DNA from 3 places in the Agathobacter sp. genome. Region 2 is predicted to be linked to each of the others. Evidence: predicted binding sites of a transcription regulator. Region 2 holds the regulator's gene; each other region holds the start of a gene.
What was found. Region 2 encodes Rex, which represses fermentation and respiration genes when NADH is low (regulators of the CRP and FNR family bind a similar motif). Its sites were predicted from a motif close to ATTGTTAANTANTTAACAAT; they were not measured.
Positions count from the first base shown of each region.

Region 1: ACW6PM_RS08775 (4Fe-4S dicluster domain-containing protein) is a predicted target of Rex. The motif match lies at 1,741-1,760, and genes of this name have one in related genera.
Region 3: ACW6PM_RS07400 (acetyl-CoA C-acetyltransferase) is a predicted target of Rex. The motif match lies at 2,223-2,242, and genes of this name have one in related genera.

Region 1 covers NZ_CDRTEH010000009.1:20,470-25,264, reverse strand. Annotated here, with positions in the region: gene ACW6PM_RS08785 (bacteriohemerythrin) at 1-223, opposite strand, end outside; gene ACW6PM_RS08780 (HD-GYP domain-containing protein) at 330-1,550, opposite strand; gene ACW6PM_RS08775 (4Fe-4S dicluster domain-containing protein) at 1,921-3,444, shown strand; partial or broken gene yaaA (peroxide stress protein YaaA) at 3,606-4,355, opposite strand; gene bcp (thioredoxin-dependent thiol peroxidase) at 4,355-4,795, opposite strand, start outside.
Region 2 covers NZ_CDRTEH010000002.1:49,947-54,741, forward strand. Annotated here, with positions in the region: gene ACW6PM_RS02375 (GntR family transcriptional regulator) at 1-402, shown strand, start outside; gene ACW6PM_RS02380 (NADP-dependent isocitrate dehydrogenase) at 416-1,624, shown strand; gene ACW6PM_RS02385 (redox-sensing transcriptional repressor Rex) at 1,796-2,434, shown strand; gene ACW6PM_RS02390 (hypothetical protein) at 2,447-3,088, shown strand; gene ACW6PM_RS02395 (NAD(P)H-hydrate dehydratase) at 3,091-4,593, shown strand; gene alr (alanine racemase) at 4,583-4,795, shown strand, end outside.
Region 3 covers NZ_CDRTEH010000006.1:25,972-30,766, forward strand. Annotated here, with positions in the region: gene ACW6PM_RS07395 (3-hydroxyacyl-CoA dehydrogenase family protein) at 1-789, opposite strand, end outside; gene ACW6PM_RS07400 (acetyl-CoA C-acetyltransferase) at 946-2,130, opposite strand; gene carB (carbamoyl-phosphate synthase large subunit) at 2,455-4,795, opposite strand, start outside.

The sequences.
Region 1 (4,795 bases), on a different contig from region 2:
ATTTTTTATAATTGATAGACTCCATATACTGCTCTTCATCAGTAAAATGTTTCGCTGTATAATCACGAAGGTCTTCCAGTATCATATCAATTCTATCATATTTATCAGGTGTATTCTCGTCATGAAGCAGTTCATATGCCTCATCTGCATATTTAAACAACTGCTTATGCTCTTCGTCTATCATATCTATGCCGATATAATATTCTGGTTTCATTTCATACATATATTCATCCTTCTTTCATTATTATTTTGCTTTGAAAATCCATGCCCTTCCAGTATATAACTGAAAATGCTATTGTCTGAAACATCTCCTGTTTTCATATATGGCATCAGGTTTTTCCAAAACATTCTCTAATCGTTTTTGAAATATCTGAATCAATAAAATCTTTACTTGCCATGTCATCAAGGATATCACATGTTTTTTCATGGGATAATCCTTTTTTATAAGGTCTATCTTCCGTAAGAGCCTGATAAATATCAACACATGCCATCATACGTTCCGGCTCATTTAATTCATCAGCGGTTTTTCCAAAAGGATACCCTTTTCCATTTAATTTTTCATGATGGAAAGCTGCCCAGTCTCGTATTTCTTCAAAATCATTAACCTCTGATAATATAAGATATGTATAACCGGCATGATTTTTCATTTTAGAAAATTCATCATCCGTAAGCTTATCCGGTTTTTCCAGAATTTCATTGCCTACCGCCATTTTTCCTATATCATGCAGTGCACCTGCTAAATACATTTTCTGTACAGTGATTGAATCATATCCCATATATTTTGCAAGCTGGGAGGCTTTTTCAGCTACTCCTATAGAATGCCTGCTTGTAAAAGAGGATTTATAATCTACAATCTTTGCAAAGAAATCCGCAACATCTTTACACATTTCCCAATCAAAAAACAGCTTTTCTCTTGGGATAGCTTCCCATAGCTTCGTTTCAAAAGAATCATCGCTTAAACACATAAAGGATTCTTTTGTGAATACATGATAAAAAGCATTAACACATTCCGAATCAAATAGACTATCCTTATTTTTGGAAAGATATTGACATATAAAATCCCAGCTATTATCATCAAAATCAATACTATTTCTTATAATATCAATGATATCCGCAAGGTGAATAATCCTTGCGAACAATGGAATTTCATTCCACTTTTTTTGAAAAGGGCCGGTTCCATCGGCATGTTCATGATGATACAAAATCACATTTGAAACATCTGTTTTAAAAGGAAGTTTAGTAACATTCTTTTCACCATATATACAATGGAGATTTGTTTTTTCCTCGGATAAATCTTTTTTAAGGTCAATAACAGAATCCTTTTTAAGCTCCTCAGAAATATATTGTGTCAGAGCATTGTCATGCAGTAAAGCACACATGGCTAAATCTTGTAACGCATCACCTTGAATTGCCCAATATTCAGCCATGCATACGCTTATATAAGCCACTCTTTTTCCATGTTTGTTTGTGATATTTACCAGCTCTGCTTCTATGCAGTCCAAAGCATAGGAACAGGCTCCTATAAGTCCAACAATATCTATACTTAGCATTTCCATAATCCATGCAGATTGCAATATGCATATATTGCTTTCCTATCCATATTTTCCTCCCTTTAGCTTCTCCATGTATTTGAATGGTATTCTCCAAATAGCCATTAATTCATATTATTTAGGATTAATTGACTATAAATATTATATAGTATTATAGTACTTTAGTCAATACAAAACAGTAATAATTCCTATTTTTAATAATTTAATATTATCCTTTATGTTCTAAGAACCGCCAAAAAATCAGTTTTAAAATTCATTAATTATCTAGTATTTATGTATCATAAAAAGTACAGCCGATTTATTGAGACTGCTTATTTTATCTGATACAATAAGGAAAATTGAGATTTTATTTTATAAGGAGGAATCAATAATGAGAGGTGTCGAAACCCGAATTCAGGAAATCAGACATAAAATCTTTACAGAGGTTGCACGTATGGCTTATCATACAGAATGGCCTGTTAAAGAACGTATGGAAGCTCTTCCATATAAGATTATTCCCGGTGAAAAAGGGAATTTCAGAAACGATGTATTTTTGGAGCGTGCTATAGTTGGAGAGAGACTTCGTCTGGCAATGGGACTGCCTAACCGCAGTGCGGCAGAGCATTCACCTATATCAGATGGCATCGAGGCTGCCGATAAAGATGAAACCTACTATACGCCGCCTCTTATCAATGTTATAAAATTTGCCTGTAATGCATGTCCGGAAAAAAGAGTACATGTGACAGACGGCTGTCAGGGATGTCTGGCTCATCCATGCATGGAGGTATGTCCAAAAGATGCTATATCTTTGGACCGCACAACCGGAAAATCTGTAATTGACCAGGAAAAATGCATCAAGTGCGGACGCTGTGCAAGCGTATGTTCATATAATGCAATTATTGTTCAGGAACGTCCATGTGCAAAGGCCTGTGGCATGGATGCCATTTCTTCTGACGAAAACGGCAAAGCAAATATCGATTATGATAAGTGTGTTTCGTGCGGACAATGCCTTGTCAACTGTCCTTTTGGTGCGATTGCTGATAAATCCCAGATTTTCCAGACTATCAGAGCAATACAGTCCGGTGAAAAGGTATATGCTGCAGTTGCTCCTGCATTTGTTGGACAGTTTGGTCCAAAGGTTACTCCCGGAAAGCTACGTGCTGCCATGAAAGCTCTTGGTTTTGCAGATGTATTTGAAGTAGCTATAGGAGCAGACCTATGTGCCAAGCAGGAGGCCGAGGACTTCCTAAAAGAAGTACCGGATGAGCTTCCTTTCATGGCAACCTCATGCTGTCCGGCATGGTCAGTCATGGCTAAAAAGCTCTTCCCTGAGCATGCAAAATGTATCTCAATGGCACTTACACCTATGACACTCACTGCACGTCTTATAAAGCAGCATAATCCAGATGCACGCGTGGTATTTATCGGACCATGTGCTGCCAAAAAGCTCGAGGCTATGCGACGCAGTGTACGAAGCGAAGTGGACTTTGTACTCACCTTTGAAGAGATGACCGGTATTTTTTCCGCAAAGCATGTGGACCTTGAAAATATCGAGGAAGACCCTGCAGGTGTCAGCGATGCTTCAACAGACGGAAGAAACTTCGCAGTCGCAGGAGGTGTGGCACAGGCTGTTGTTAATGTCATAAAGCGTGATCATCCGGATCATGAAGTAAAGGTAGCAAATGCAGAAGGTTTAAAAGAATGCCGTCAGCTTCTTAAACTTGCAACTTTAGGCAAGTATCCCGGATATCTTCTTGAGGGTATGGCATGTCCCGGAGGCTGTGTTGCCGGTGCTGGAACCATGCAGGCAATTAAGAAATCACAGACTTCTGTCGGATTGTATGCAAAACAGTCTACTCATAAAACATCAAGCGAAACTGAGTATATCAAGGAACTTGACAAGCTTGTAGATTAATATCAATAAAAAAGAGGATATATGGATATGTATAAATCCATATGTCCTCTTTTTATTACCGGTTATCATATAATATTAAATTAGTAATAGTTATTATTTTTGATTAATAATAATAACTATTATTGTTATTAAAATTATATTCTCTTGATAACTTAAAATAATTATGTTTTTTTGCGTTCAAAAATATATTTACTATCTGATGATAAATCAGACCTGAATATATAACCAAGCCTATTAAACTTTTTTATATCATCAGGATTTTCAATATCATTTTCCGCCATGAATCGAACCATCTCACCGCGAGCCATCTTAGCATAAGTTCCTTTTGTTACCAGTTTATTGCCTGCTTGCTCGCAGAATGAAATTGTAATATATTTATCCTGCGGTGTAAGATACTTTTCTATGCACTTAGAATACTCCTTTGATGCAAGATTAATTATAATTCTGCTTTTATCAATTATTGAACGATACAAAATATCATGCCAGTACTCATACAGATTTTTTGCATCTTCTATTTCGACCTTTGCCTGCATTTACAAGCGGTATGGTGTTACTCCATCCATGGGTTTTAAAACACCATAAAAAGCGGATAGTATTCTCAAGTGATTTTGTACATACTCAAACTGGCTATTTTCAAACACAGATGGTGCCATATATTGAAATGCAATTCCTTCGTATGATAAAACAGCCGGTGTAAGCATATGGTATATATCCATATTTTGCAATCTGTTAAAGTTCAGTTCTGCAATTTTTTCATTACATTTCCAGATAGTCTTCAGTTCTTCTTTTGACTTACCCTTCAGCCATCTTTGTATCTCTGATGTTTTATCAATAAATTCTGGCAATCCATCCGGTGCTATGCTGTCAGTATCTGTAATCATCTTTTTAGCAGGTGATAATATTATCTTCATTAATCTAATTCCTTAAGCATATTTTCAGGATCATTTGCTGCTTTGACCTTATCATTGGCTTTAATGATAACTCCCTGTTCATTGATAAGATACGTGGTTCTTACAACACCCATAGAGACTTTTCCATAGTTTTTCTTTTCTTTCCATACATCATATGCTTCAATGACTTTGCGCTCCGGATCTGCTAAAAGAGTAAATGCCAGTCCGTATTTTTCCTCAAATTTCTTGTGAGAGGCTACAGAATCCTTGCTTACCCCAAGAATAACTGCTCCTTTTTCTGTAAATTGAGGATATCTCTCTGAAAAGCCACATGCCTGCTTAGTGCATCCGGCTGTATTATCTTTGGGATAAAAATATAAAATTACTTTTTTTCCTGCATAATCACTTAACTTATGCATTTCTCCATTCTGATCCGGTAATTCAAAATCCGGTGCCTTTGT
Region 2 (4,795 bases):
CTGCTTGAGGGACTTTGTGCCAGATGGGCTGCAACGAGGATATCGGATGAGCTCATGGCGGCCATGGAGGAGAATATTTATCTCACGGAGTTTCACGAGAAAAAGGGCAATGCAAAGCAGCTTCTTGAGCTGGACAATAGGTTTCATGAGCTATTGTATGAGGCCGGTGGAAGCAAGGAGCTTATGAGAGTATTAAAGGACTATCATGAGTATGTCGGCAGAGTGAGAAAGGTGACACTCGGCGAGACAAAGAGAGCTAAAAACTCCACTCACGAGCATAAACAGATATGCGAGGCAATTAAGAATCATGACGCACTGCTGGCAGAAAAATGCGCCAGAGAGCATATAAACAATTCAAAGGAAAATATGGAACACCTTGGTTGGGAGAACCTTATTAAGTAAAGGAGATTTAAGAATGAGCAAGATTACGATGACAACACCCCTTGTAGAGATGGACGGAGACGAGATGACCAGAATCCTCTGGCAGATGATAAAGGATGAGCTTTTAACACCTTTTATCGATTTAAAGACAGAGTATTATGATCTGGGCTTAGAGGAGCGAAATCGTACAGATGATCAGGTGACCGTTGAATCAGCAAAGGCAACCATGAAATACGGTGTAGCAGTAAAATGTGCGACAATCACACCAAACGCAGCCAGAATGACAGAGTACAATTTAAAGGAGATGTGGAAGAGCCCTAACGGCACAATAAGAGCTATGCTTGACGGAACAGTATTCAGGGCTCCAATCGTTGTAAAGGGCATAGAGCCAAACGTAAAGACATGGGTTAAACAAATCACAATCGCTCGTCATGCATACGGTGATGTATACAAGGCATCAGAGATGAAGGTAGCAGGTCCGGGAAAGGCAGAGCTTGTATTTACAGCAGAAGACGGAACCGAGACAAGAGAATTAATCCATGAGTTTAAGGGTGCAGGAGTTATTCAGGGACAGCACAACTTAGACGATTCAATTGAGAGCTTTGCACATAGCTGCTTTAAGTATGCGCTTGATACAAAGCAGGATTTATGGTTTGCCACAAAGGATACCATCTCAAAGAAGTATGACCACACCTTCAAGGATATCTTCCAGGAAATCTTTGATGCACAGTACAAGGATGCTTTTGAGAAGGCAGGAATTACATATTTCTATACACTTATCGATGATGCCGTTGCCAGAGTAATGAAATCTGAGGGTGGATTTATCTGGGCATGCAAGAACTACGACGGAGATGTAATGAGTGATATGATCTCATCTGCATTCGGCTCACTTGCCATGATGACATCAGTGCTTGTATCACCTCACGGATACTATGAGTATGAGGCAGCACATGGAACAGTCCAGAGACACTATTACAAGCATTTAAAGGGTGAGGAGACATCAACAAACTCTGTAGCTACTATATTTGCATGGACAGGAGCACTCAGAAAGAGAGGAGAGCTTGACAAGCTTCCTGCACTTTCAGAGTTTGCAGACAAGCTCGAGGCAGCCTGCATAAAGACTATTGAGAGCGGAAAGATGACAAAGGATCTCGCACTCATCACAACAATTGAGAATCCTACTGTTTTAAACAGCGAAGGCTTTATCAAGGCAATCAGGGAAGAGCTTGAGAAGACAATTTAATCTGAATTTTGGCTTTTAGCCTTGGAATATGATATAACCCGGGGATAATTATAAATTTTTTGAATGTTAAATTCTTAACACATTGACAGATGACCTTCAAAAAATTATAATTAATCTTGGGTTTTTGTCTTTAAAAGAGAAATGACATCCCGATGATTGGAGGAATAAGACTTGAGTAAAGAAATATCACAGGCGGTTATAAGACGACTGCCACGATACTATAGATATCTCGGAGAGCTTTTGGATGAGGGAGTGGAGCGTATTTCATCAAACGATCTGAGCCACAGAATGAAGGTGACAGCTTCACAAATCAGACAGGATCTCAACAATTTCGGAGGCTTTGGACAGCAGGGATATGGATACAATGTTCAGTTCCTCTACGAGGAAATTGGAAAGATAATGGGACTTGACACTGAGCATAGAATAATTATTATCGGTGCAGGTAATCTGGGACAGGCGCTCGCCAATTATGTAAAGTTTGAAAAGCTTGGCTTTGTGATTACAGCTCTATTTGATGTGAATCCTGAGCTTTCAGGAAAGAGTGTGCGTGGTATTCCGATTCTTATGCTAAGCGAGCTTGGCGAGTATTGCAGGACACACAAGGTGGATATAGCAGCACTCACCATGCCAAAGTCAAAGGCTGACTCCATTGCGTCAAAGCTTGTGGAACTTGGCATAAAGGCAATATGGAATTTTGCTCATGTGGACCTTGAGATTCCTGACAAGGATGTGGTTGTGGAGAGTGTACATCTGTCTGACAGCCTTATGCAGCTCAGCTATAATATTGTAAAAAATTCCAAAAATAAATAGAGGGTGAGTCTTATGGATGATAAAAAAGATTTTGAGGCTGCGTTAAAAGGGAAAAAAGTGCCTTTACTTGTTTTAGACCAGAAGTGGCACAGACTTTTTGCCATTCATGGTAAGACTGATGAAATATCAGCCACGGAAAAAGAGCTGGATGAGCTGTTGAAGCTGCAGGGCAAGTACAACAATGAGCTTAAGAATTTGAAAAAGCTTAAGTCAAAAATTATGTCTAATATTGTTGCTAATATGGGAGATGACGGAGATGAAAAGCGTGATAAGGATAAGCAGCTTATAGATGAAATTAATGAGAAGGCCGACAATATCGAGGGAGAGCTTATTGAAATCCAAAAGAATATAAAGACCGTAAATGACAGACTGATGCTTTTGTCGATGGATTATTTCAGTGAAAAAATTGAGAAAAACAAACTGGAATCAAAGGAAATTGACGACTGGATTGCAAATATAAGAGTTGAGCTCAAAAAGAATGTAATAAGGAAACAGAACAGAGATATCAACAACAGGGAAATTTATTCGTACCTTCATGATATTTTTGGTGCAGAGGTTTTAAATCTTTTTGATATTGAATATGATGATCCTATGGTTTTCAATGCTACTAATGCAAAGGCTGATAATGCAAACAATGAGAATAAGGGGAATTGATATTGGAATATATTGTTACAGGTAATGAAATGAAGCTTCTGGACGATACAACATCACAGACCTTTTTGGTTCCTTCGGTGGTGCTGATGGAGCAGGCTGCGGCCGGTGTTGTCCGGGAGCTTGTTGCATGTTTTGATAAATCAAAGGAGTTTGCCGTGATATGCGGCAGAGGCAATAATGCTGGGGACGGTATCGCGATAGCAAGGCTTCTAAATCAGGCCGGATACAGATGCATGGTGTACTATGCGTTTGGCACAGATGCGGCAGGAAGCGAGCTCTTTGAGCTGCAGAAAAATATATACGCAAGGTATGGCTTTCCGGTGGCCAATGATATCGAGAATATATTAAAAAGTGACGTAATAATAGATTCACTGTTTGGCACAGGGCTTAAGCGAGCCATAGAGGGCTCCCTAGCAGATGTGATTTCAGCCGTTAACAGGGCAAATGCTTACAGGGTGGCAGTTGATGTGCCATCGGGAGTGGATTCAGATAAAGGACATGTGATGGGAAGTGTTTTTAAAGCAGATATCACATATACCTTTTCTTATAAGAAGACAGGTCTTCTACTGTGGCCGGGCTGTGATTATTGCGGCAGGGTCAAGATGGTGCCTATAGGTATAGATGACCACAGCTTTTGTGGCAATCCGCCATCCGTAAGGGCTCTTGATGAGTCTGACTTAAAGAAGCTTGATAACAGACCGGCACACTCCAACAAGGGAACTTTCGGAAAATTGTTAATTATAGCCGGAAGCCGCAATATGGCGGGTGCCGCAGTACTTTCCGCAAGGGCTGCATACAAAAGCGGTGCAGGACTGGTGAAAATCATGACGCCTGAGTGCAACCGCTCAATAATCCAATGTGCTTTGCCGGAAGCACTGCTTTGTACTGATGTCACATCAGCTGATGTTCTGGAGGCGGAGCTTAAATGGGCAGATGCGGTGGTGATAGGCCCGGGGCTTTCAAAGTCTGATGATGCCAAAATGCTTGTGGAAACAGTGCTTAAAACAGCAGAGATACCTCTTGTAATCGATGCGGATGCGCTTAATATCATATCAGAAAACATGGCACTGCTTAAGGAACATAAAATGCCTGTCATCGTGACTCCGCACCTGGGTGAGATGTCCAGACTTACCGGGTATGGTATTCCTTATATTCAGGAGGATATCATCGGTGTGGCAGGAGAGTTTGCGAGCTTGTACAAGGTGGTTTGCGTGCTTAAGGATTTTCGCACAATTATAGCGGCGGCAGATGGTGATGCGTTTATCAATCTGTCAGGCAACTGTGGTATGGCAACAGCCGGAAGCGGAGATGTGCTAAGCGGTATCGTGGGAGGACTTCTGGTGCAGTGGCATGATACGAAAAAGGCTGCGGCATACGGCGCATTTATTCATGGACTTGCCGGTAATATGGCATTTGACAATACTGGCTCTTATGGTATGATAGCAAGTGATATTATTGATGGATTAGATAAAGTTTGGATTAAGGTGGAAAAAAATGGCAATTAACAGAATCAGAGCAGATATAGATCTGGATGCAATTTTATATAATATGGAGTCGATGCATAATAAGCTAAAGCCGGGGACCATGATGGCAGCAGTTGTAAAGGCTGATGGCTATGGCCACGGCGCAGAGGCTGTTTCAGAGGTGCTTGAGCCGCTTCCGTATCTGTGGGGCTATGCTGTTGCCACAAGCAACGAGGCAATGCAG
Region 3 (4,795 bases), on a different contig from region 2:
TCTTACCATCTTGCGAAGGAGTGGGCATGCACGATACTTGCTGTCGCCTGTCTCATTGTAAAGAACGTCCATGATTGCAAGGCAGATATCAAGTCCGATGAAATCTCCAAGCTCTAATGGTCCCATTGGATGGTTAGCACCAAGCTTCATAGCTGCATCGATTCCGGCGATATCTGAAACGCCCTCCATCTTGATGAAAGCAGCCTCGTTGATCATTGGGATAAGAATACGGTTTACTACGAAACCAGCAGCCTCGTTAACCTGTACAGGAGTCTTTCCGATCTCCTCTGAAATCTTCTTGATAGCATCAACTGTCTCAACAGGTGTGTTTACGCCTGCGATAACCTCTACTAACTTCATACGGTCAGCAGGGTTGAAGAAGTGCATACCGATTAATGGACGTGTAAGTCCGTTTCCAATCTCTGTGATTGAAAGTGATGATGTATTTGAAGCGAAAATACACTCTGGCTTAGCAATCTTGTCTAACTCAGCGAATGTAGTTTTCTTAACCTGCATATCCTCGAAAGCAGCCTCAACGATGAGGTCACAATCCTTGCAGAGATCTTCTTTTAAACCAGGAGTGATGCTTGCAAGAATGCTGTCAACCTTCTCCTGTGTCATTTTCTCTTTTGCTACAAGTCTTGCATATCCTTTTGCAATCTTGTCTTTTCCGCCTTCAGCCCACTCCTGCTTGATATCGCAGAGTGCTACCTCGTATCCGTCTACCTGTGCGAATGCTTTTGCGATTCCCTGGCCCATTGTACCAGCACCGATAACTCCAACCTTCATTTTAATTCCTCCTAAAAATATATTATGGCACAAAGGCTTTAAGTGCTAAGCCTCTGCAGCATAACTTAATCATATATATAAACTGATGTGAATAAACTAATTCACACTACAAGGGGATGCGCCTGCATCCCCTCATATATCTATTGGCAAAGAAAATTAGTACTTCTCAACGATAGTAGAACATCCCATTCCACCACCGATACAAAGTGTTGCAAGACCTCTGTTAGATCCTCTCTTCTGCATCTCATGTAATAATGTAACAAGGATACGGCAGCCTGAAGCTCCAACCGGATGTCCGAGTGCGATAGCACCACCGTTAACATTTACCTTGCTCATATCGAAACCAAGATCTCTTGCTACAGCGATTGACTGTGCAGCAAATGCCTCGTTTGCCTCGATAAGATCGAAATCATCAATTGTAAGACCGGTCTTTGCAAGAACCTTCTTTGTAGAAGCTACAGGTCCAACACCCATGATCTCAGGCTCAACTCCGCCAAGTGCTCCTGCTACCCATGTAGCTAATGGCTTAACGCCGAGCTCCTTAGCCTTCTCTTCGCTCATTACAACTACTGCAGCAGCACCATCATTGATTCCTGATGCGTTACCTGCTGTAACAAGTCCGCCCTCTTTACCAGAGCAGCAACGAAGCTTAGAAAGAGACTCTGCTGTTGTTCCGGCACGAGGTCCCTCGTCCTTTGTGAACTCAACGATTTCTTTCTTAACCTTAACAGGTACAGGAACGATTTCATCATCGAACTTGCCTGCTGCGATAGCAGCCTCACACTTCTGCTGTGAGTTTGCTGAGAACTCATCAAGCTCTTCACGAGTGATGCCGTATTTGTCACATACATTCTCAGCTGTGATCATCATATGATAATGGTTGAATGCATCTGTAAGAGCATCGTTAACCATTGTATCGATGATTGTTGCATTGTTCATTCTGTATCCGAAACGTGCCTTTGTCATAGCGTAAGGAGCCATTGACATGTTCTCCATACCACCGGCAACAACGATATCAGCCTCACCGGCCTTGATCATTGTAGCAGCGTCATTTACACACTTAAGACCTGATCCACAAACAACGTTGATTGTGATAGCCGGAACCTCGATTGGAAGTCCTGCCTTGATAGAAGCCTGACGAGCTACGTTCTGTCCCTGAGCTGCCTGGATAACACAACCCATCTTAACCTCGTCAACCATCTCAGGAGCAACACCTGCACGGTTTAAAGCCTCCTTGATTACGATTGCACCTAAATCTGCGGCTGGAGTATTGCTTAATGCTCCGCCCATTTTGCCGATTGCTGTACGGCAAGCACTTGCGATTACAACTTTCTTTGCCATTATATTATCTCCTTTAAATTGTATTGCACATCCGTGCTGTTAATTTTTTAACAAAGTCATTATACTACAAATTTATGTAAAAATCAATTGCTTTTGTTAATAATTTGTCAAAATTCTATTAAACTTTGCATATTTTTCACGCGTGTTACTTATACTATTCCGTCAGATTAACAAAAGACGATGCTATTATAACTTATTGCTCACATGCCGCACGAAACCTAATCTTTTCATCAATATTTTTTCATATCTGCAATTTCTATAAAAAATCCCCGGGCAGCACATCCGATATGCTGTCCGGGGAATAAAATATATATCTATATACTTTTAAAGATTCTTAACGGTTGCAATGTCAACCGGTGTCTTCTTGTCAGAAGCTGTCTCTAATGCATGTGCAAGTGCATTGGCTGTATCCATCGCTGTGATACAATAAACACCTGTCTCGATAGCATTTCTTCTGATAAGGAAGCCGTCTCTTGTCTTATCTCCGTTACCCTGTGTAGGTGTATCGATAACAAGGTCTATCTTGTGTCCAAGGATAAGATCCATGACGTTTGGAGACTCCTGTGATATCTTGTTTACGCGAAGAGCATTTACTCCGTGCTCCTGTAAGTACTTTGCAGTGCTTCTTGTGGCGTAAATCTTGTAGCCAAGCTTCTCAAAACGCTTTGCAATGCCTACTGCCTCAGGCTTGTCGGCATCCTTTACAGTCATAATCATCTGCTTATACTTAGGAAGCTCGACTCCCGCACCCTCAAATGCCTTGTAAAGCGCACCGTTGAAGGTCTTGTCTATTCCAAGACACTCTCCTGTTGACTTCATCTCAGGTCCGAGTGAAATCTCAGCGCCACGCAGCTTCTCGAATGAGAATACCGGCATCTTGATTGCAATGTAATCGGCTGTAGGAGCAAGTCCAGGTGTGTAGCCCATGCCCTTTATAGTCTCGCCCATGATGATTCTTGCTGCGAGGTCTACAATCGGAATACCTGTAACCTTGCTGATGTATGGCACTGTTCTTGAAGAACGTGGGTTTACCTCGATTACGTAGATATTGTCATCCATATCGATAAACTGGATATTAATCATACCTACAACATGCAGTGCCTGTGCAAGTCTCTTTGTATAGTCAACCAGAGTCTCTTTTGCTTTCTCTGAGATGGTATGTGCAGGATAAACTGAGATAGAGTCTCCTGAGTGTACTCCTGTACGCTCGATGTGCTCCATGATACCAGGAATCAGGATGTCTGTTCCGTCACAGATTGCATCGACCTCAATTTCCTTACCCATAAGGTACTTATCTACAAGAATTGGATGATCCTGTGTGATTGTATTGATGATGCCGATAAACTCTTCGATTTCATCATCATTCCATGCAATCTTCATACCCTGTCCACCAAGCACGTATGAAGGACGGACAAGTACAGGGTAGCCAATCTCGTTTGCTACCTTCTTTGCCTCCTCGGCTGTAAATACTGTACCACCTGCGGCTCTCGGGATACCTGTCTTCTGAAGGATCTCGTCGAAGAGCTCTCTATCCTCGGCTGCGTCTACATCCTCAGCCTTTGTTCCAAGTATCTTGACACCCATCTTCATAAGTGCCTCTGTGAGCTTGATGGCTGTCTGTCCACCGAACTGTACCACAGCTCCGTCAGGCTTTTCAATATTTACGATGCTCTCAACATCCTCTGCTGTGAGTGGCTCAAAATAGAGCTTGTCAGCAATATCAAAGTCAGTTGAAACTGTCTCAGGGTTGTTGTTTACGATGATTGTCTCCCAGCCTTCCTTGGCAAATGCCCATGTACAGTGAACTGAGCAGTAATCGAACTCAACACCCTGTCCGATACGGATAGGACCTGAACCAAGTACAAGCACCTTTTTCTGTGGATGTGTCTCTGCCGCCTCATTCTCGCTGCCGAATACTGAGTAGTAGTAAGGTGTCTCTGCCGCAAACTCAGCCGCACAGGTATCAACCATCTTGTAGGCTGCCACGATGCCGTTGTCGTAACGCATCTTCTTGATATCAGCCTCATCAATATCTGTGAGCTGTGAGATAACGTTGTCAGGGAACTCGATACGCTTTGCCTCTTTTAACAGTTCAACTGTAAGCTCCTCTGTCTTTAAACGATTCTCCATCTCAACAAGGATTGCGATTTTATCGATAAACCAGAGATCTATCTTTGTAATCTCGTGGATATGCTCGTATTTAACTCCACGGCGGAGTGCCTCTGCGATAACCCAGATACGTCTGTCATCAACAACTGCAAGCTGTTTCTCAAGCTCATCATCTGTAAGACCTGTAAAGTCATATGACATAAGTGAGTCAACATGCTGCTCGAGAGATCTGATAGCCTTCATAAGGGCACCCTCGAAGTTGTTGCAGATACTCATTACCTCTCCGGTAGCCTTCATCTGAGTGGTAAGTGTACGCTTTGCTGTGAGGAACTTGTCAAACGGAAGTCTTGGAATCTTGACTACACAGTAATCAAGCATTGGCTCAAAGCTTGCGTAGGTCTTCTGTGTGATAGCATTCTTAATCTCATCGAGGTGATAGCCGAGCGCAATCTTGGCTGTAACCTTGGCGATAGGATATCCTGTGGCCTTTGATGCGAGTGCTGACGAACGTGAAACTCGTGGGTTTACCTCGATAACACAGTACTCGAATGAGTCA